4 regions of the Micromonospora sp. TSRI0369 genome follow, and region 1 is predicted to be linked to each of the others. Evidence: riboswitches for the same ligand, from Rfam matches in the RefSeq annotation. Region 1 holds a riboswitch; each other region holds the start of a gene.
The links. Region 1 has a riboswitch for cyclic di-AMP ahead of AMK25_RS07875 (C39 family peptidase). Riboswitches for the same ligand answer to the same signal wherever they lie in the genome.

Region 1 (5,008 bases):
GGTGCACGTGCTGGTCATGGTCACCGTGCTGAGGCTGACCGGGGACTGGGGCACCGGCCTGCCAGGCTGGCGGGGGCCGCTCGCGGTGCTCGGCTTCCTGCTGCTCACGCTCGCGCTCGCCGCCGCGCTGCACCGCTGGGTGGAGCTGCCGATGATGCGGCTGCTCGGTCCGTCCCGCCGGGCCCGCGCGGCGTCGCGCGCACCGGCCGTGCCGGCTCCGCGCGGGCCCGCCGAGGGCGCGGCCGCCGACGGCGGCGCGACGCCCGTCGCCGGTCCGGCCGAGGGCATCGAGTACGCCGGGCGGCGTCGCCCGGACTGACACGCGCACACGTCGGCCGGTCGATCCGCGACACGCCGTGCGGCGGTGCATTGGTGGGGGTTCGGCGGTAATTTGTACCCGTGCTTCCGATCGCGCTCACCTGCCCCGTGTGGTGGGTGGCGCGCTGGACCGCCCGGATGCTCGCCAGTCTCGCCGTGGTCGTCGCCTGTTCGTTCGGCGCGGCCACGCTGCCGGGCGCCGCCCCGGCCGCCGCAGCCGGCCCGGCGTACGTGAGCACGCCGGCCGCCCCACGACCGGAACACGACCGCACCGCCGAGCGGCAGGCCCGTCCCGCTCCCGCGCCCGCCGCACGGGCGACCGACACGCTCCCGGCCGGCCCACAGCCGGTCCCGGCCGGCCGGATCACCGCGCCGGTCGGCCTGCGGGCCCCGCCCGCCCGCTGATCCGCCCGCGGGCGCTCGCCCGTCACCGCACCCACCGAACGTCATCCCGCACCCGCCCCTCGACGGCCCGGCGCACGCGCGCCCCGCCCCGACCGGCCGTGCGGAGTCTCCCGCCAGGTTCTTCCCGTGAGGTGCCGACCATGTCGCAGACCGCTCTCTACCACTTCCTCACCGCGGTCCCCGAGGCCGCCGCCATCTGGTCCTTCCTGATGCTGCTCGCGTTCGGCCTGCTCGCCGTGCTGGTGGCCCGGCCCGAGCGGGACGGTGCCGCCGAGGCCGCCGCCGATCCGGTGGACGCGGACGCCGCGCGCCGTGACGACCTCGTCCGGTACGCCGAGGAGGTGGCGGTGGCCGCCACCGGGGCCGCCCAGACGGCCCGTCGCTGCCGGGAACGGTGGCTGGCCGCGCAGGACGAGGCGGAGCGGGCCTGGACCGCGTACGACGAGGCGGACACCGCCGCCCGCCGCCTGGCCGGGGCCGCCGCGCTGGCCGCCCCGCGCACCCCGCGCACCCCTGCGGAGTACGCGGCCCGGGAGCGCTGGCTGCACCACGCCGCCATGACGGCGCACTGGCGTGGCGACCTGTCCGCCCGGCAGCTCGCCGACGTGCTGGCGCGCCGCAACGGGTGGGACCCGCGCCGGCACCCGGCTGAGCAGGAGATCGTGCTGGCCCGCACCGTCCGGGACCGGCGCCGGGCCGGGTGGGAGAGCGCCGCCGAGCGGGAGCGGTTGGCCTGGCGGGACGCCGAACTGGCCGCCGAGGCCGCCCGGACGCTCGCCGCCGAGGCGTACGCGGCCACCCTGGCGCTGCGGCCCGCCGCGGTGCCCCGCGGCGCGGCGACGATGCCCCTGCCCGTCGGCGCGTCCGTCCGCACCGCCCGGTGGCGTCCGGCCCGGGTCGGCTGAGCCGCCGGTGGCGACCGAATTGTTACCCGGAATGTGGTGACCCCGCTCACCCGGGACGCGGAAACGGGCGTCCGGCGCAGAACAGGGCAGCCGACCGCGCAATTGCCGGTCACCGGCTCGCCGTCTGTCCCCTTTCCGCCGCCAGGTCACGCCACCACCGCTTGTCCCATTGAGTGAAGTCAGTAACCGGCTGTTCCGAAATCCGTTACCGAGGATCACGTTTACGCAGGTGGGAGCGCTTGGCAGGGGCAATACCCACCGGTAGTGTCGGCGCGTCCGGTGCGGTAACCGATCGCAGAAGGCGACGCCGCGCCGACCCGCCTAATCGTGTCAACACGAACCGGGGAACCATGAGCACCATCGGGGTGAATCCGCGGCCACTGCCGCGGTAGGGCGTACTTCCCGCCCGAATCCGTCAGCTAACCCGGTCGGCGGCCACGGAAGGAGTGCCATCCTCGTGCCCACCCCTCGATCGTCCCCCCGCCTCCACGGCTCCGCGGTGCCCGCGCTCGCCTGACGCGACCGGCAAACCGCCCCTGGGCGCCCGGCATCACGGGCGTACCGCCCCCCGGCCCATCCGGCCCTGCCAGCACGTGTGGATCCCTCCGCGTGCCGGGCCGGCGTGTGCCGATCACGCCCCCGTGGAGGATTTCGTGAAGCACCACCTGAAGCGTCAGCTGCGGCGCATCGCCACCGAGCGCCCGTACCAGATCATCGCCGGATCGGCCGCGGCGCTCGTACTGGCCGCCGGCGCCGGCACCGCCCTCGCCGCCGGTGAGGACGCCCCGGTCCACCAGGAGAACACCGCCTCGGTCGCCGAACTCGGCGCACGGCTCGGCGAGCCCGCCAGCCGCGGCGAGGCGCGCATCGTCGTCCCGCCGGCGTCGCCCAGCGCCACGCCCAGCGCGTCGCCCAGCGCCTCCCCGTCGGCGAAGAAGGCCGCGGCGGACCCGGACGTCACCAAGGCCGCGCCGAAGCCGCCGTCCAGCAGGACGCTGGACTACGACTACCAGGCGCAGATCAACTACTACTACTGCGGCCCGGCCGCCGTGCGCAACGCGCTCAGCGCCACCGGCGTCGAGCGCAGCCAGGACGCGCTGGCCGGCCCGCTCGGCACCACCGAGATGGGCACCAACTCGGCCGAGGACACCACGCGCGTGCTCAACCAGCAGGTCAAGGGCAACCCGTACCGGACCCGGATGATTCCCGGCTCGGCCAGCCCGGCCCAGATGGACCGGCTCCAGGCCGACGTGGTCGAGGCGATCAGCAACGGCCGCGGGGTCGTCGCGAACGTCGCCGGCACCGCCACCGACACCAACGGCGGCTGGCACTCGTTCCCGGGCGGCCACTACGTCGCGGTGATCGGTTACAAGGACGACGGCCGGACCGTCCGGATCGCCGACTCGGCCGACCCGTCGCTGCCGTCGTACTGGCTCACCACCATCGACCTGGCGCACTGGATCGCCAGCCGCGGCTACTCCGCCTGACCGTCCCCACCCGCCCTCGCCCGCCGCCCTCTCGGCGCGTCGATCTTGGACTTGTGGCGCCTGGTATGCCCGGCTCGCCCGCTATGGAAGGCACCACAACTCCAAGATCGGCGGCGAGGGCGAGGGCGAGGGCGGGCGGCGTGGGGCGTGGGGGCGGGTCGGGCGGGTTTGGTCTCGCGTGTCCGGGGCGGGCGGTGGCAGACTGCGCCAATGGGTGAAGCGACGGGGAACCGGCACCTGATTCTCCTGCACGGCATGGGTGCCACCGGCGAGGTGTGGCTGCCCTGGGCGCCGCTGCTGGAGCGCCGCTGGCCCGGGCGCTGGCTCGCCCCCGACCTGGCGGGCCACGGCTGGTCGCCGCCGCTCGACGGCTACTCGTTCGAAGCCCTGGCCCAGCGCGTCGCGGACGGGCTCGGCCCGGTCCGGCTGGGCCCGCACGACCGGCTGGTGCTGCTCGGGCACTCGCTCGGCGGGGTGGTGGCGCTGGCGCTCGCGGCCCGGCAGCGGGCTCTTCCGATCGACGCGGTGGTGGGGCTCGGCATCAAGGCGGTCTGGTCCCCGGCCGAGCTGGCGAAGGCCGGCGAGCTGGCCGCCCGGCCGGTCACCTGGTTCGCCACCCGGGACGAGGCGGCCCGCCGCTACCTGCGCGTCTCCGGGCTCGCCGGGCTGTTCGCCCCGGACCACCCGGTGGTGGAGGCGGGGCTGCGGCGGGTGGACGGCCGCTGGCGGCTGGCGATGGACCCGGCCGCGTTCGCGGTCGGTGAGCCTCGGCTGCCCGCGCTGCTGGCCGCCACCGGCGTGCCGGTGCTGCTGGCCCGCGGCGAGCAGGACCCGATGGTGAGCGACGAGCAGCTCAAGGAGCTGGGCGTACCGGTCGCCACCCTGCCCGGTCTGGGCCACAACGCGCACGTCGAGGACCCGGCCGCCGTGCTCGCCCTGCTCGACACGTACCTCTGAGCGGGGTCTACACGACCGCGCGCTGCGCCGGGACCGCCCAGTCGGCCTCCAGCTCGCGGCGGGCGGCGGCGAGGAACGCCTCGGCGTAGGCGTCGGCGGGGAAGTCGCCCAGGTAGCGGGTGCGCGCCGCCCAGCGCTGCGCGGCCTTCGGGTCGGCGTCGAGCAGGTCGGTGAGCACTTCGTCCACGTTGGACATGTCCCGCCGCAGCACGTAGCCGGAGGCCGCGAGCGGGAACCGCTCGACGAAGTGCTCGCCGTCGGCGCCGGTGTCGGTGACCGCGTACGGCTTGCCGGAGTAGAGCCAGTCGGAGATGACGCCGGAGACGTCGGAGACCAGCGCGTCGGCCCGGTTGACGCACTCGGTGAGCGTCAGCTCGCGGGCCGCGGCGGCGCCCCACAGGTGCGGGCGGCCGGTCTTGGCCCGGTCGGCGGCGAGCAGCTCGGTGAGCCGGGCGAGCTGGCGGGCCGAGGCCGGGTTCTTGTCGGTGTACGGGTGGGCGCGCAGGATCACCGCCGCCCCGCGGTCGATCAGCCGGCGGATCAGCGTCTCGGCCACCGGCAGCGAGCAGTAGTTGGCGTCGGCGTGGTGCCCGGTCCAGGTCGGGGTGTAGAGGACCGTCGGGTGCGCCGACGCGGCGACCGGCTCCCGGCGTACCTCGATGGCCTCGACCTGGGGCCGGCCGACCACGACGAACTTGTCGGCGGGGATCTCCACGCCGGCGCGGGCGTACCTGTCGATCGCGGCCTGCCCGGCCACGAAGATCTTGTCGAAGATGGCCGAGACCGGGTTGGCGCTCGGGGCCTTGTCGCTGTCGCCGTGGTGCAGCTGCACGTGGGTGAGCTGGTTGAACCGGATCAGGTGGGCGTTCTTCGCGCCGTGGTTGACGTAGAACGCCACCCGCAGGCTGGGCACCAGCGCCTCGTCGAGCGCCTTCA
Region 2 (5,008 bases), on a different contig from region 1:
GCGCCGAGCGTGATCGGCGCCGTCTCGCCGAGGTGACGCCGCCACCTCGGCGAGGCGGAGCGGCGGATCAGGGGAGCGCGGGATAGAGCGCGGCCACTCCGCCGGACAGGCCGGCCTGGACCCGGCGGGCCACGTCGTCGGCCAGGATCTCGTAGCTGTCGGCCTCGATGCCGTCGACAGCGAGCCGGGCGACCTCCGCCGGGTCGGCCTTCGGGCCGGGTACGGCGGCGGCCATCTCGGTGTCCATGTAGCCCACGTGCAGCCCTGCGACGCGGACGCCCCGGTCGGCCAGCTCCAGGCGCAGGGCGTTCGTCATCGACCATTCGGCGGCCTTGGCCGCGCCGTACGCGCCGACGCCGGGGAACGTGAACCAGGACAGCGCGGACAGGACGTTCAGGATTGTCCCGCCGCCGTTCGCCGCGATCCGGGGCGCGAACGCGCGTACCACCGACAGCGTGCCGAGGTAGTGCGTCTCCAGCTCCAGCCGGATCTGCGCGAGGTCCCCGTCGAGCAGGTCGGCGCCGGTGCTCACGCCGGCGTTGTTGACGAGCAGCGTCACGTCCCCGGCCCGCTCGGCGGCGGTGGCCACCGACGCGGGGTCGGTGATGTCGAGGCGTACCGGGGTGACGCCGGGCAGGTTCACGGTGTCCGGGTTGCGCGCGCCGGCCCAGACGGTGGCGCCGCGCGCGACGAGTTCGGCGGCCAGGTGCCGGCCGAAGCCACGGTTGGCGCCGGTGACCAGGGCGGTGCTTCCAGCGATCTTCATGTCTCGCTCCGAGAGGTGGTGAGGAAGAGAGGTCAGGCGGACAGCAGGCCCGGACCGGGCAGGACGGCCAGTTCGCCGGGCGGTACGTCGTGCCCGGCGTCGCAGCGCAGCCGGGCGTGCACGGCCGCGCCGCACTCGTCGTGGGTCACCCGGACCGCCGGGCCCGCCTCGTCGGCGGCGTACGTGTCGCCCCACTGCCGCAGCGCGACGAGCACCGGGATCAGGTCGCTGCCCTTGGAGGTGAGCACGTACTCGTCGCGGGTGCGCTGCCCGGGCTCGCGGTAGGGGCGCCGGTCGAGCAGCCCGTCGGCGACGAGCTGCTTGAGACGTGCGGCGGCGACGGGCTCGCTGACGCCGACCCGCCGGGCGAAGTCGTCGAAGCGGCGGGTGCCGAACGACGCCTCGCGCAGCAGGAGCAGCGTGGTGCGGTTGCCGACCACCTCCAGCGCCCGGGCGATCGAGCAGTTGGCGGTGGACCAGGAGTCACGCTGGGCAAGGAGGTCCGTCATGGCGTCGACGGTACCCCCCTGGCTTAGGGAAGCAAAAGCCAGCTACCTCACAGCTGGCCGGGGAAGAAGCCGTGCCGGGCCAGCGGCTCGACGATCTGGTGCTCCTCGTACGACAGGTGCGACAGCAGCGTGTCGGTGAGCAGGTCCACCGCCTCCTGGAGCTGCGTGAAGTCGCCGGGCCGCCGGACCAGCTCCACGAGCGCCCGGTCGACGCTCTCCACCACGCCGTGGATCACCACGTGCTCCTCCTCGAGGCGGTCCAGCACGGCCGCCAGCCCGGCCTCGGAGCGGCGCAGGTGCGGGAAGATCGAGGCGTCCTCCAGCCCGTGGTGCTGGGTGACCATGGTGCAGTACGCCGCGCAGTACGCCCCGAGCGTCCAGTTGTTCTGCCGCATGGTCATCTCGTTCAGCGCGGCCCGCGCCCGGCCCGGCGAGACAGTGCCTCGCTTGACCTGTTCCAGCAGGTCGCGCACCTGGGCCAGCTCCTGGCGCAGATGGTCGTGCACGTCCACCAGGTGCTGCCCGGCGGCCTGTCCCCGGGCCGGGTAGACCTGTCCGGCCGGTGGTGGCGGGGCGGTCGGCCGGGTCGACTCGTCCCAGGGGCGGCGCGCGCTCAGGCGTACCCCCGGGTCCGGGGTGGGGGTGACCGCCAGCGTGGCCGGGCCGCCGGTGGCGGCCGTCTCGTCGGCGACCGCGCGGGCGCCGCTGCCCGGCGCGGTGCGCTCGCCGGCGACCAGCTCCCGCACCGCGGGCGCGACCTCCTGGGCGAAGATCTGGATCGCGCGCGGCTCGTCGCTGCCGAGGATGAACGTGGTGACGCCGTGCTCCAGCGTGAGCCCGGCCAACTCCTCCACCCACTGCTCCGGCGGACCGGCCAGGAAGCCGGCCGACGAGCGGGCGAACGTGCCGTTCACGTTGAGCATGCGGCGGATCTCGGCCGGGTCGCGCCCGGCGGCCTGAGCGCCCTCGTCCACGAGCGCGTTCAGGGCGGGCAGCTCGTCGGGGCCCTTCGGCAGGTAGGACAGGGAGGGCAGCCAGCCGTCGGCGGCGCGGCCGACCAGGCGCAGCATGCGCGGCTTGTACGCGCCGACCCAGATGCCCACCTGATGCGCGGGCGCCGGGCCGCGCTTGGCGCCGACCACCCGGTAGTGCTCGCCGTCGACCCGGATCATGCCCCGGCGGTCGGTGTCCCAGACCTCGCGGATCACCCGGATCGCCTCGTCCAGGGCCTCGACCGCCGCGCCGGGGGACAGGCGCCGCCCGCCCGTCGCCTCGATCGCGTCCCAGAACGCGCCCGCGCCGAGTCCCAGCTCGACCCGCCCGCCGGTGAGCAGGTCCAGGCTGGCCACGCTGCGGGCCAGCACCACCGGCTGGCGCAGCGGCAGGTTGAGCACGTTGCCGGCCAGGCGGATGCGCTCGGTGACGGCGGCCACGTAGGACATCAGCGTCCAGGTGTCCAGGAAGCCCGGCTGGTACGGGTGGTCCTGGAACGTGACAAGGTCCAGCCCGACCTGCTCGCAGAGCGTGGCCAGCGCCACCACCTGGTCGGGCTGCCCGGCGGCGGGAGTGATGAAGCCGCCGAAGGTCAGCTCGTGTCCGTGATCGGTCATCCGTCCCGCCTCCCGTGATCTTGCTCAGCCCTGCCACCGTAGCTCCACAGGTGGTAGCCCGGCCGGGTGAACAGGGTCACAAGAAGTGGATGATCGTCGCAAACCGTCCATAGCGTCGGTTCCGTTCGCATTCGTGGACACCGTAGGCCGGAAACGCCTAGTCCCGCCGCCGGCCGCGGTTACCGGACGTCGCGCGGGAGCGGGGGAACCACACGTACCACGGTGCCTCGTCACCTCGGGGTGAAGCCGCCACCGGCGGCCGGGCTCCTCGGCCCGAACCCGACAGCTCACCTCGTCGGCGTGGAGGAATCCACATGGCAACTGAATACTCAGCCCGGGGCCGCCGTATCGCTCTCGGAGCAGTCCTGGCCGGCGCCGCCGTCGGCGCCGCGACCCTGTTCGGCCCGGCCGCGCCGGCCGGCGCCGGCGTCAACTGGGACGCGGTCGCGCGCTGCGAATCAGGCGGCAACTGGAAGATCAACACCGGCAACGGGTACTACGGCGGGCTCCAGTTCTCCCGCGCCACCTGGAACGGCTACGGCGGGCAGAAGTACGCCGCCCGGGCCGACCTGGCCAGCCGGTCCGAGCAGATCGCCGTCGCCGAGAAGGTGCTGCGCGGGCAGGGCATCGGCGCGTGGCCGGTCTGCGGCAGGAAGGGCGGCTCGGCGAGCGCCGCCGCGACCCGGTCCGAGCGGGCCACCCCGAAGAAGGCGAACCCGAAGAAGACCACCTCGAAGAAGGCCGCCCCGGAGCGGGCCGTCACGCGCAGGGCCGCGCCGGAACGGGCCGCGACGAAGGCGGCGCCGCAGCTGTCGTCCGGCGTCGGGACGTACGTGGTCCGGCGCGGGGACACGCTGTCGGAGATCGCCGTGGCGCAGCGCGTCGACGGCGGCTGGCGTGCCCTGCACGAGCGCAACCGGGCAGTGGTCGGCGACGACCCCGGCCTGATCTTCCCTGGTCAGCGGCTGCGTCTGCGCTGACCTGATCCGGACGCCCGGCCGGTTCGCCCCGGCCGGGCGTCCGGCCGTCCGCGACACGCCGTGTCGCCGATGTCCGGCCTGCTCCCGGCGCCGGGACACGGCCCGCGACGGCCGGTGATCGCGATTCGTCGGAGCCGGTTGTTAGGGTCACGATGATCGGCTAAGACGTGAAGAAAGCGCGGATATGACCAACGACCCGTTCTCGGCGGCCGCGAGCCTCGACGAGCTGCTGACCCGCACGCAGCAGGCGCTCACCGCGATGCGCTCCCGGGCCTCGGCGCACGCCGACGGCGAACCGGCCGACCTGCTGCGCGCCGAGGGCACTGCGGCCGGTGGGCGGGTCCGCGCGGTCGCCGTCCAGGGTGGCCGGCTGGATTCCGTGACGATCGACCCGGAGCTGGCCGGCGAGCCCCTCGACGTCCTCAGCGGACACCTCGTCGCCGCCGCCAACGACGCACTGTCCGAGCTGGACGCACAGGTCAGCGCGTCGGCGCGAGCCGACGCCGACGCGCTCGCCGCCCGGCTCGGCAGCATGGGTGACCAGGCCGAGCTGTTCGGCCGCGCGATGCACGAGGCGGCCGCCCGGATCCATCGTGACCGCGGCACCTCGTCCCGGGCCGGGCGCCCGGCCTGAGACGACGAGGCGGCCGGCCGCCGGGAGGACGACGACCGGCCGCGCTACGCCACGGTCAGCTCAGGGTGACCGCGGTGTCGTCGACGACGAAGGACGTCTGCAGAGAGCTGTCCTCCACGCCGCTGAACGAGATGGTCGCCGTGGTGCCTGCGAGCGACGAGATGTCGAAGGACCGCTGCACGTACCCGGTGGCCTTGTTCAGGTTGGAGTAGGTGGCCAGCGTGGTGCTGCCGGCCTTGACGGTGAGCTTGTCGTACGCGGTGCTCGTGGTCGTCTCCGCGCTGTCGATGTGCAGCCAGAAGCTCAACGTCGCCCGGCATCCGGCCGGGATCGTCACCGACTGACTGAGCGTGTCGGTGTGCGACGAGCCGTACCCGTCCAGCCACGCCTTGTACGAGCCGCCGTGCGCCGCCTGGCCGCTGTCCGTGGTGATGACGCCGGACGAGGCGGTCCAGCTCACGTTGCCCGACTCGAAGCCGGGGTTGGCGAGCTTGTTGCCGGAGCAGCCG
Region 3 (5,008 bases), on a different contig from region 1:
CGTCCAGGCCGAGCGTCAGCGGCTCGCCGCCTTCGGGCGTGAAGTCGGCGAACGCCCGCCAGGCCCCGGGGCCGTCGAGCGGGGAGGCGACCCGCCAGGTGCCGTCGCCGGCCATCTCCGGGTGGACGTGCCGGAACCCGGAGAGGTCCCGGCGGGCGACGATCAGGTGCATGCGCTTGTCGTGGGCCACCTCGAAGCGGGTGACCGGCGCGCCGTCCGGGCCGGTGATCCGGAAGGCGAACTGCCCGGCCGCCGCGGTGGCGGGCTGGAGCGTGTAGCCGCGTTCGGAGACGAGCAGCCCGCCGGGCAGGTGCGCGGCGGCGCCGCCCGCCTGGCTCTCGTCACCGTGACCGGTGTCGCCGGTCCCGTGGTCGCTGCCGCTGTCGTCGTGGCGGGTCTCGGCGGCCGGGGCGACGGGGTCGGCCAGGTTGCCGATCCCGTACGCCGCGCCGAAGACCGCCACGAGGCCGAGCGCGAAGCCGCCGAGCTTCGTCGCCGTATTCATGGTTTCTCCTCGTTCCCGCGGGTCCGTGGACCCGTCACGCACCGACGAGGTCGTAGCCGGCCTCGTCGACCGCCGCCCGGACGGCGTCCGCGTCCAGCGGGTTCTGACTGGTGACGGTGACCCGGCCGGTGGCCAGGTCGACCTGGACGTCGGTGACGCCCGGAAGCGCGCTCAGCTCGGTGCTCACCGACTTGACGCAGTGGCCGCAGGTCATGCCGCTCACCTGGTAGGTGCTCTCCATCTCGCCCTCCGATCCTATACCCCCTGGGGGTACTGTCGACACGTTAGCATACCCCCGAGGGGTACGCTATCCTCGTTTTCATGACCGCGCCGTCCAGCCCGACCCGGGGCTACACCGCCAGCAAGGACCAACTCCTCGCCCGGCTCCGCCGCATCGAGGGTCAGGTCCGGGGCATCGAGAAGATGGTCGAGGACGACCGTTACTGCATCGACGTGCTGACCCAGATCTCGGCCATCCAGGCGGCGCTGGACAAGGTCGGCCTCGGCCTGCTCGACGGGCACGCGCGGCACTGCATGCACGAGGGCGCCGCCGAGGGCCGGGCCGACGAGATGGCGACCGAGATGATGGCCGCCGTCGGCCGCCTGATGAAGCGCGGCTGAGGGGGACCTCCGGCCCTCGGAGCAGGGCACATCGACCCGACCCGACGCGCCCGCGCGGACGTACCGTCGAAGTGGCGGGCAGGCCGGCCCGGCGGACCCGCGGTGACGGACGGAGGGCGGCCCGATGATGTGGCAGAGCCCGATGATGGGCTGGATGTGGATCTGGTCCCTGCTGGTCCTCGCGGTGCTGGCGGGGCTCGTCTGGGCGGCCGTGCGGTGGACCGGCCCGCAGTACCTGGGCCCGACGACGGCCCGGCGCATCCTCGACGAGCGGTACGCCCGCGGCGAGATCGACGAGGACGAGTACCGGCGACGCCGGGCCGGCCTGGCCTGACCGCGCGGGCCGCGCGTCCCCGGCCACGGTGCCCGGGAGCGCTCAGCCGGGCTGCCTACCATGTCGGGGCGACGACCCGGACGTGGTCGACACGTCCGCGCCGGCCCGGTGACCAGACCGGTCCGGCGGACCAGGCGTCGCCGCGACCGTTGGGAGAGACGCCTTGGGTGCCGACCACACCCGCCCCGCACCGCCCACGCCACCGGGCGTACGGCGGCTGCTCGTCGCCGTCGTGGTGCCGCTGTTCGCGCTCACCGTGATCGCGGCGCTGGTGCTCTGGCCCCGGCAGGACCGGGAGCCGGTCGGCGGCGCGGACGTCCCCCGCTACCACGGCACCGTGACCCGGGTGGTCACCGAACCCTGCCCGCCGACCCCGGAGGCCCCGGAGGGCGCGGAGGGCGCGGGCGGCCCCTGCGGCACCGCGACCGTCACCGCCGAGCAGGGCCCGGACGCGGGCCGGCAGGTCGAGACGCCGCTGCCGGCCGGGCCGGGGGCGCCACGGGTCGAGGTCGGCGACAAGATCGTGCTGGTCGAGCTGATCGACCCGGCCGACCCGTCGGTGAAGTCCTACAACATCGCCGAGCACCAGCGCGGCACCCCGCTGATCTGGCTGCTGGTGCTCTTCGCCGCCGCGATCGTGGCGTTCGGGCGCTGGCGCGGGCTCGCCGCGCTCGGCGGCCTGGTGGCCAGCTTCGCGATCCTGCTCGGCTTCGTGCTGCCCGGCATCGGCGGCGGCCAGCCGCCGCTGCTGGTGGCGATCGTGGGCGCCGCGTTGATCATGTTCGTGGTGCTCTACCTGACGCACGGGGTCACCGCGCAGACGTCGGTGGCGGTGCTCGGCACGCTGGGCAGCCTGGTGATCACCGGCGTGCTCGGCCTGCTCGCCACGTCCGCCACCCACCTGACCGGCTTCGGCAGCGAGGACGCCACCACCCTGTCCATGTTCCGGGCCGACGTGGACCTGCACGGGCTGCTGCTGGCGGGCATCATCATCGGCTCGCTGGGCGTGCTGGACGACGTCACGGTCACCCAGGCGGCCACCGTCACCGAACTCGCGCACGCCAACCCGGGACTGTCCCGGCGGCAGCTCTACCGGGCGGCGACCCGCGTCGGCCGGGCCCACATCGCGTCCACCGTCAACACCATCGTGCTGGCGTACGCGGGCGCCTCGCTGCCGCTCCTGCTCCTGCTGGTCGCCGACTCCCGCCCGGTGAGCCAGATCCTCACGAGCGAGTTCCTCGCCCAGGAGATCGTCCGCAGCGCGGTGGCCACGCTCGGCCTGATCGCGGCCGTACCGCTGACGACCGCACTGGCCGCGATCGTGACCACCGCCGGACGGCGCGCGCCCGGCGCGGAGCCCGCGGAGCCGGCGGCCCCCGCGCCCCGTCCGCCGGCCGGACGCGACGACGCGCTGGAGGCGCTCGGCGGCGGAAGGAGTACGGAGGCGACATGGTGAGACTCCGCACGGTGACCATCGATTTCAAACGCGACGCTGGTCACGGCGGGCCACGGCGAAATCTCGCTATTGGTCGGCTTCCGGACGTAGATCCGCAGGAGTGCTGTCGGGTAACCTCGCTGCCGGTCACCGCCGAAGGCGCGCACCGGCGCCAGCGGTGCCGCCGCCCAATCGCCTACGGGCGAGCCGGGGAACCAGGTACATGGGGTGAATCCGCGCGAGCGGTAGGGGCCACTTCCGTCCCGAACCCGTCAGCTAACCCGGTCGGCGGCCGACGGAAGGGAACACTGTGACGCCACCCCTGCGCCGCTGGCTGACACCCCTGGTGGCCGTGCTGGCCTCGCTGGCAGTGCTGGCCGGGCCGAACGCGGCGACGGCGGCCCCCGCCGCCGCGGCCCCGAAGCCGTCCGGGCACGAGGAGGACGGCGAACCACCGCTCATCACCGAGGCCATCGACAGCGCCAACCGGAACTTCCTCCAGGCGAAGGCGAAGCTGGCCAAGTCGCAGGACCGCCAGCGGCGGCTGGCCGCCGAGGTGCAGACGGCACAGGCCGAACTCGAGGCGCTCAGCCCGCAGGTCAACCAGCTCGCCGCCCAGTCCTACCGGACCGGCCGGATGGGCGCGATGGCGATGCTGCTGGAGAGCAACTCGCCCGACTCGTTCGTCCGCCGCGTCAACGCCCTGGACGAGCTGAACCTCCTCAACGCGCAGCGCCTGGCCGCCATCAACGCGGTCAAGACCCGCGCCGAGCAGGCCAAGATCGCGCTCGACGCCGAGGTGCGCGAGCAGGAGAAGCAGAAGAACGCGATGGAGCGCGAGAAGGTGCAGGCCGAGCGCGCCCTCAAGCTCGTCGGCGGCCTCGGCTTCACCGGCGGCCTGGTCGACGCCACCTCACCGGTCGCCAAGATCGGTCCCGGCCGCACCGCCGACGGCGGCTGGAAGGCCGAGTCGTGCAGCGAGAACGACCCGACCACCTCGGGCTGCGTCACGCCGCGGACGCTGCACGCCTACAAGGAGGTCCGGCGCGCCGGCTATACGCGCTTCGTGGGCTGTTACCGGCCGGGCGGGCCGTGGGAGCACCCCAAGGGCAAGGCGTGCGACTGGTCGCTGCAGAACAGCGGCTTCGCGCCCTGGCACAACGACGACACCCGCAAGTACGGCAACGACGTGGCCGCCTTCCTCATCCGCAACGCCGACCGGCTGGGCATCTACTACGTCATCTGGAACCGGCAGATCTGGTTCCCGGCCACCGGCTGGAGTTCGTACAGCGGGCCGTCGAACCACACCGACCACGTCCACATGTCGATGCTCTGACCTGGACGCAGACAGAAGGGGCCGCCCGTGGGCGGCCCCTTCTGTCGTCCGGCGCCGCGGTCAGCCGGCCAGCGCCGCGTCCGCGTCCGCCGGCGCCGAGGGAGCGGGCAGTGGCGCCGGGACCTGCGCCACTGTCCGCACCTCGCCGCCGGAGAGCCGGTACGACATTCCCACCACCGTGCATCGGCCCGCAGCGACCCGCTCGGCCAGCACGGCGGACCGGGCCAGCAGCGTCTCCACGGTCTGCGCGATGTGGACGTCGACGATGCCGTCGAGGTCGTCGATCCCCTGCCGGGCGGCCCGCAGCAGGCTGGGCGAGACCGCGTCCACCACCGCGCCCAGGTGTCCGGCCGGCGCGGCGCCGGTGCGGACCCCCTCCCGGGCGGCCTGGACCGCGCCGCAGGAGTCGTGCCCGAGCACCACCACGAGCGGCGTACCAAGCACGGTGACCGCGTACTCGACGCTGCCGAGCACCTCGGGCCCGGCGGTGTGCCCGGCGGTACGCACCACGAAGAGGTCGCCGAGACCCCGGTCGAAGATGATCTCCGCCGCGAGCCGCGAGTCGGAGCAGCCGACGATCACCGCGAAGGGGTGCTGGCCGTCGGCCACTGCCGCCCGGTGCCCGGCGTCCTGATTCGGATGCTGCGGCACACCGGTGACGAACCGGTGGTTACCGGTGCGCAGTTCCGCGAGCGCCTGCTCCGGGCTTCTCGGCGTCATCTGCCTCACCTCGTCTACCTGGGGAACGACCAGGCCGTACGGCCTCACGACTTCACG
Region 4 (5,008 bases), on a different contig from region 1:
GGCGCGAGGTGCGCGCGCCCGCTACCCTGGTCGGCGGATCGACGGGTCCGACCGGCCGTACGGCTGGCCGTGGCCCGCGTAGAAGGGGAAACTGGAACCCGGAGGTCCGGATTGGGTGCGCCCAGGTGTGCCCAGTTCGCGAATTGCTCATCCCGGGGGGTGGCGACCGGGCCGTTGGAGGAATACTCTCGGTCGCGGCCCGCGTACTGATGAGGCGCCCGTCAAGGGCGAGTGGAGGTGCTCGCGTGAGCCTGTCGATCGTGAAGTCGGTGCGGCCGGGTGGTGTCGTCCAGATCGCGCCCCGTGGGGAGATCGACGTCGACACCGCGTACGAGGTGCGGGAAGCGATCGCCGAGGTGCTCGCGAAGGGCCGTCCCGCGCGCATCGAGCTGAACATGCGGCTCGTCACGTTCATCGACTCGGTCGGCATCAGCGCCATGGTGGCCGGCTTCCAGACCTGCGAGGTCAGCGGCGTCAAGCTCGTGGTCACCGAGCCGAGCCGGTTCGTGCACCGGCAGCTCTGGGTGACCGGCCTGCTCGGCCTCTTCGGCGCTCCCGAACCGTGGTTCGCCGACGACACCCCCGAGGTGCTGCCCGGCGCCTGAGCGCCCGCTCGCACCCCCTCCGGCCAGGGACCTTCTACCCGTTGCCAGCCCGGCGTCCGTACGGGACGATCGTCGCGACGTACGACGGCGAGGGGGCCCGCTTGCAGAGCAGCGACAGCTTCAGCTACACCGTGCAGGCCCGGTGCAGCCGGGCCGACGCGGTGGCACTGCTGGGTGACCTCAGTCGCCAGGGCGAGCTGCATCCGCTGATCGTCCGGGTCCGGCAACTGCCGGCCCGGCCGGGCGCGCTCGCCAGCTACGCGATCACCGACCGGCTGCAACTGGGCCCGCTGCACTTTCCGGTCACGTACCAGGCGGACGTGCTGGTCGCGAGCGAGGACGAGGTGGTCACGGTGGCCCGGCAGCAGCCGGCGACGACGGTGCGCAACCACACCCGGCTGCGCGACGAGCCCGACGGCACCGTGCGCATCGACGTGGAGATCACGCTGACCGCGCCGGCGCCGCTGTTCGGGTACGCGTTCCGCCAGGCCCGGGCGGCTCACCTGAGCCTGGCGGCTCGTCTCGGCGCGACGCTGGAGGGCCGGCCCGATCCGGCCGGCCCTCCGGGAGCGCGCTAGTACACCGACAGGTGCACGTGGTTGGTGTGATCGCTGGACGGGTCGCCGTTGCCGCCGCTGTACGCCTTCCACCCGCTGCTGGGCAGCCAGATCTGCTTGAACCAGATCACGTAGAGCACGGCGAGCGGGTCGGCGTTGCGTACGAAGTACGCGGCCAGGTTGTTGCCGTACGTCCGGTCACCGCCGCTGGCCACGCCGCCGAAGCCGTTCTTCTGGGCGGCGAAGTCGCAGGCCCGCCCCTTCGGGTGCTCGCCCGAGCCGCTGGGCCGGTGGCACGAGACGTACCGGGTGAAGCCGGCCGCCTTGGCCTGCTGCAGCGCGTGCAGCGTCCGCGGGGTGATGCAGCCGTTGGCCGGGGTCGGGTCGTTGACGCTGCACGACTCCGCCGGCCACGAGCCGTCCGAGTTACGCGGCGCCGGCTTCGCGTTCTTGTTGGAGGTGCCCTGGACGCTGCCGCCGCCGCCACTGCTGCTGCGGGACGCCCTGTCGTTCGCCACTTCGAGCGCGCGCTCGGCCTGCTCCTTGCGCTTGCCCATCACCGCGACCTGCTTGCGTTGCTCGCGGATCTCGGTGTCGAGCGCGGCCCGGGTGCGGGTGGCCTCGTCGCGGGTGGCGATCAGCTCGCGCACCGTGCGGTCCTCGTGCGCGGCGACCTGTCCCAGGGTGGCGGCCCGGTCCATGAAGCCCGCCGGGCTGCTGCTGTCGAGCAACGCCGCGGCGGTGCCGAGGCGGCCCGCGCGGTATGCCACCCCGGCGATCTCGCCGACCTTGGCGTCGCGTGCGGCCAGTTCGGCGCCGACCGTCTTGAGCTGGTCGTTCAGCTGCTTCTGGCGGTTTACCGACTGGTTCAGCGCGGCCTTCGCCTCCAGCCAGCCCTTGCTGGCCGCGTCGAGTTGGGCGCGCAGCTCCGGCGTGCCGCCCTCGTCGTCGCCGGGTGCGGCGGCGAGCAGGGCGGTCCGGGGCGCCGCCGAGGCGGGGGAGGCCGGAACGGTCGCGACGCCGAGAGTCAGCGTCGCGACGAGCAGGGCCGCCAACCGGGCGGCCGTCCGTCGTACAGGTGCCACTGGGGGCATTCAACACGTCCTTCCGTCAACCGCCGACCGGGTTAGCTGACGGGTTCGGGACGGAAGATCCCTACCGCTGACGCGGATGCACCCCACGTACGTGGTTCCCCGGCTCGCCCCTTCGGGCGATTAGGCGACGGCCACCCCACCTGCGCCGGTGACGCCGGTGGCTGCGGCCGCGACCGAGCCTACCGGCGCGGCCCGGGCGCGGCTCCGACGCGTGGTGCCGCATGGCGGGGCAAAACCGACATTACTGTACAGCAGCCACAGTGATTTAAGTCTGTCCTAATCACCACTCGGTCTTTCCGCACACGCCCGCGGACGCTCCGGGTTCGACCTGCAACGTGGCGTGATCGATGGAGAAGTCCTCGTGCAGCGCGGCCCGCGCGGCGGCAAGCACCCCGCCGGGGTCGACGCCGGGGTCGGTGGTCAGGTGCGCCGAGGCCACCTCCATCCCGGAGGTGAGCGTCCAGACGTGCAGGTCGTGCACCTCGGCCACGCCGGGGACCGCGGCCAGCCGGTCGTGCACGGCGGTCACCTGCAGGTGTTCCGGCGCCGCCTGCACCAGGATGCGCACCGCGGCCCGGCCGAGCCGCCAGGTGCGCGGCAGGATGAACAGGCCGATCCCGACGGCGACCAGGGGGTCCGCCCACCACCAGTCGGTGACCGCGATGACCAGCGCCGCGGCGATCACGCCGAGCGAGCCGAGCAGGTCGCCGAGCACCTCCAGGTACGCGCCGCGCAGGTTGATGCTCTCCTTCGACCCGGCCCGCAGCAGCGCGAAGGCGACGATGTTGGCGAGCAGGCCGAGCACCGCCACCACGAGCATCGGGCCGGCGAGCACCTCCGGCGGCTCGCCGAAGCGGCGTACCGCCTCGACCAGGACGTAGACCGCGACGGCGCCGAGCAGCACGGCGTTGGCGAGTGCGGCGAGCACCTCCAGCCGGTAGAGGCCGAACGTGCGCTGCGGGTCGGTGCCGGCACGCCGGGTGGCGGTGATCGCCGCGAGGGCCATGCCGATGCCGAGCACGTCGGTGAACATGTGCCCGGCGTCGGAGAGCAGGGCGAGCGAGCCGGTGGTGAAGGCGGCCACCGCCTCGACCACCATCAGGACGGCGAGCAGCGCGAACGCGGCCCATAGGCGGCCCCGGTGGCGGTGTGCCGCGTTGGCCACCGCACCGCTGTGGTCATGACCTGCGCCCACGCCAACACCCTCCCTGCCGCGTACCGGCCGGGCCCAATGTATGTTCACATCGCTATGTATGCAAGTGAACTGTGGGTGGTGCCGGCGCGCCCACTCACCCCACCGGGTCGAGCGTGGTGAGGCGCTGGGTCGCCCGGGACAGCGCCACGTAGAGCGTGCGCACGCCCGACCCCGGATCGGCCCGGATCTCGCTCGGCGCCACCAGCACCACGCCGTCGTACTCCATGCCCTTGGCCTGGAGGCTGGTCACCACCTGCAGCCGGCCCGCGCCGCGCGCGCCCAGCCAGCTGGCCACCTCGTCCCGGCGCGGCACCGGCGTGATCACGCCCACAGTGCCCTCCACCTGTCCGAGCAGCGCCTCGGCCGCCTCGACGGTGGCCGCCGGCAGCTCGGCGGCGGGCACCACGCGCTCGACCGGCGGCACGCCGGTGGACCGGACCGCGTCGGGCAGCGGCAGATCCGGGTAGAGCCGGCGGATCTCCGCCGCCGCCACCGCGAAGATCTCCGCCGAGTTGCGGTAGTTGGTGGTCAGCTCGTAGCGGTGCCGCTTGCGCCGGCCCAGCGCCTGGTCCCGGGCCCGGTCCAGCTCCTGCGGGTCGCCGGTCCAGGCCGTCTGCGCCGGGTCGCCGACCACGGTCCAGGAGGCCAGCCGTCCCCGCCGGCCCACCATCCGCCACTGCATCGGCGAGACGTCCTGCGCCTCGTCCACCACCACGTGCGCGTAGTCGCGGTAGTCGGCCGGACGCTCCCGGGCCGCCGCCCGGGCGGCGCGCTGCCGATCGGCGTACGTGCTCAGCTCGCGCACGCCACCGGCGAGCTGGTACCGGTCGCGCTTGGGCCGGGCCCGCTGCACCGGCTTGCCCAGCAGCGCGTCCAGCTCGTCCAGCAGCGCGATGTCCGCCACCGTCAGACCGTCGGTCGCGAGCGTGCGGTACGCCTGCCCGAGCAGCCGGATCTCGGCCGAGGAGAGGATCCCACCGGCGTAGCGGCGCAGCCGGTCCGGACGGGCCAGCCAGTCCAGCACGTGCCGCGGGTGCAGCCGTGGCCACCACGCCTTGAGGAACTCGCGGAACTCCGGCCGCTCGATGATCTCGTCCTCGAACGCGGGCTGCTCCGGCAGCCGGCCCACCCGCAGCGTGCGGGCCTGCGCGTAGAGCGCGGCGAGCACCGCGTCGAACGCCGCCCGGCGTACCTCGTTGCGGCGCGCGCCCCGGGCCAGAGTCCGGTCCCGGATCGCGTCCAGCGCCTGACGCTCCAGGCGCAGCAGCTCACCCCGGTACAGCAGGCGCAGCTCGGCCGGGGAGTCCGGCACCGCGTCGCGTACCGCGCGCTCCAGCACCCGGCGCATCCGCAGCGAGCCCTTCACCGCCGCCACGTCCGGCGGGTCGGTCCGGGACGCCGACAGGCCCGGGAACAGCGAGCCGAGCGAGCGCAGCGTGGCGGTCTCCTCGCCCAGCGAGGGCAGCACCGAGGCGATGTACTCGACGAACACGCCGGACGGGCCGACCACCAGGATGCCGCCGCCGGCGTACCGGGCCCGGTCGGAGTAGAGCAGGT

Region 2: it holds a riboswitch for cyclic di-AMP, as region 1 does, so the genes downstream of both, AMK25_RS12715 (LysM peptidoglycan-binding domain-containing protein) here and AMK25_RS07875 (C39 family peptidase) in region 1, are expected to answer to the same signal.
Region 3: it holds a riboswitch for cyclic di-AMP, as region 1 does, so the genes downstream of both, AMK25_RS02460 (coiled-coil domain-containing protein) here and AMK25_RS07875 (C39 family peptidase) in region 1, are expected to answer to the same signal.
Region 4: it holds a riboswitch for cyclic di-AMP, as region 1 does, so the genes downstream of both, AMK25_RS27480 (coiled-coil domain-containing protein) here and AMK25_RS07875 (C39 family peptidase) in region 1, are expected to answer to the same signal.

What each region holds. Positions count from the first base shown of each region.
Region 1 covers NZ_LIVU01000002.1:564,992-569,999, forward strand. Annotated here, with positions in the region: gene AMK25_RS07860 (acyltransferase family protein) at 1-319, shown strand, start outside; gene AMK25_RS07865 (hypothetical protein) at 400-723, shown strand; gene AMK25_RS07870 (hypothetical protein) at 864-1,628, shown strand; cyclic di-AMP (ydaO/yuaA leader) riboswitch at 1,937-2,077, shown strand; gene AMK25_RS07875 (C39 family peptidase) at 2,282-3,115, shown strand; gene AMK25_RS07880 (alpha/beta fold hydrolase) at 3,326-4,072, shown strand; gene AMK25_RS07885 (CDP-glycerol glycerophosphotransferase family protein) at 4,080-5,008, opposite strand, start outside.
Region 2 covers NZ_LIVU01000003.1:855,819-860,826, forward strand. Annotated here, with positions in the region: gene AMK25_RS12700 (SDR family oxidoreductase) at 68-766, opposite strand; gene AMK25_RS12705 (winged helix-turn-helix transcriptional regulator) at 799-1,275, opposite strand; gene AMK25_RS12710 (LLM class flavin-dependent oxidoreductase) at 1,323-2,885, opposite strand; cyclic di-AMP (ydaO/yuaA leader) riboswitch at 3,030-3,201, shown strand; gene AMK25_RS12715 (LysM peptidoglycan-binding domain-containing protein) at 3,200-3,865, shown strand; gene AMK25_RS12720 (YbaB/EbfC family nucleoid-associated protein) at 4,050-4,499, shown strand; gene AMK25_RS12725 (M4 family metallopeptidase) at 4,555-5,008, opposite strand, start outside.
Region 3 covers NZ_LIVU01000001.1:503,440-508,447, forward strand. Annotated here, with positions in the region: gene AMK25_RS02435 (hypothetical protein) at 1-505, opposite strand, end outside; gene AMK25_RS02440 (heavy-metal-associated domain-containing protein) at 540-746, opposite strand; gene AMK25_RS02445 (metal-sensitive transcriptional regulator) at 827-1,126, shown strand; gene AMK25_RS02450 (SHOCT domain-containing protein) at 1,251-1,460, shown strand; gene AMK25_RS02455 (YibE/F family protein) at 1,624-2,916, shown strand; cyclic di-AMP (ydaO/yuaA leader) riboswitch at 3,071-3,201, shown strand; gene AMK25_RS02460 (coiled-coil domain-containing protein) at 3,206-4,231, shown strand; gene AMK25_RS02465 (carbonic anhydrase) at 4,292-4,951, opposite strand.
Region 4 covers NZ_LIVU01000011.1:106,384-111,391, forward strand. Annotated here, with positions in the region: gene AMK25_RS27470 (STAS domain-containing protein) at 246-605, shown strand; gene AMK25_RS27475 (SRPBCC family protein) at 647-1,183, shown strand; gene AMK25_RS27480 (coiled-coil domain-containing protein) at 1,180-2,256, opposite strand; cyclic di-AMP (ydaO/yuaA leader) riboswitch at 2,262-2,393, opposite strand; gene AMK25_RS27485 (cation diffusion facilitator family transporter) at 2,537-3,451, opposite strand; gene AMK25_RS27490 (HelD family protein) at 3,546-5,008, opposite strand, start outside.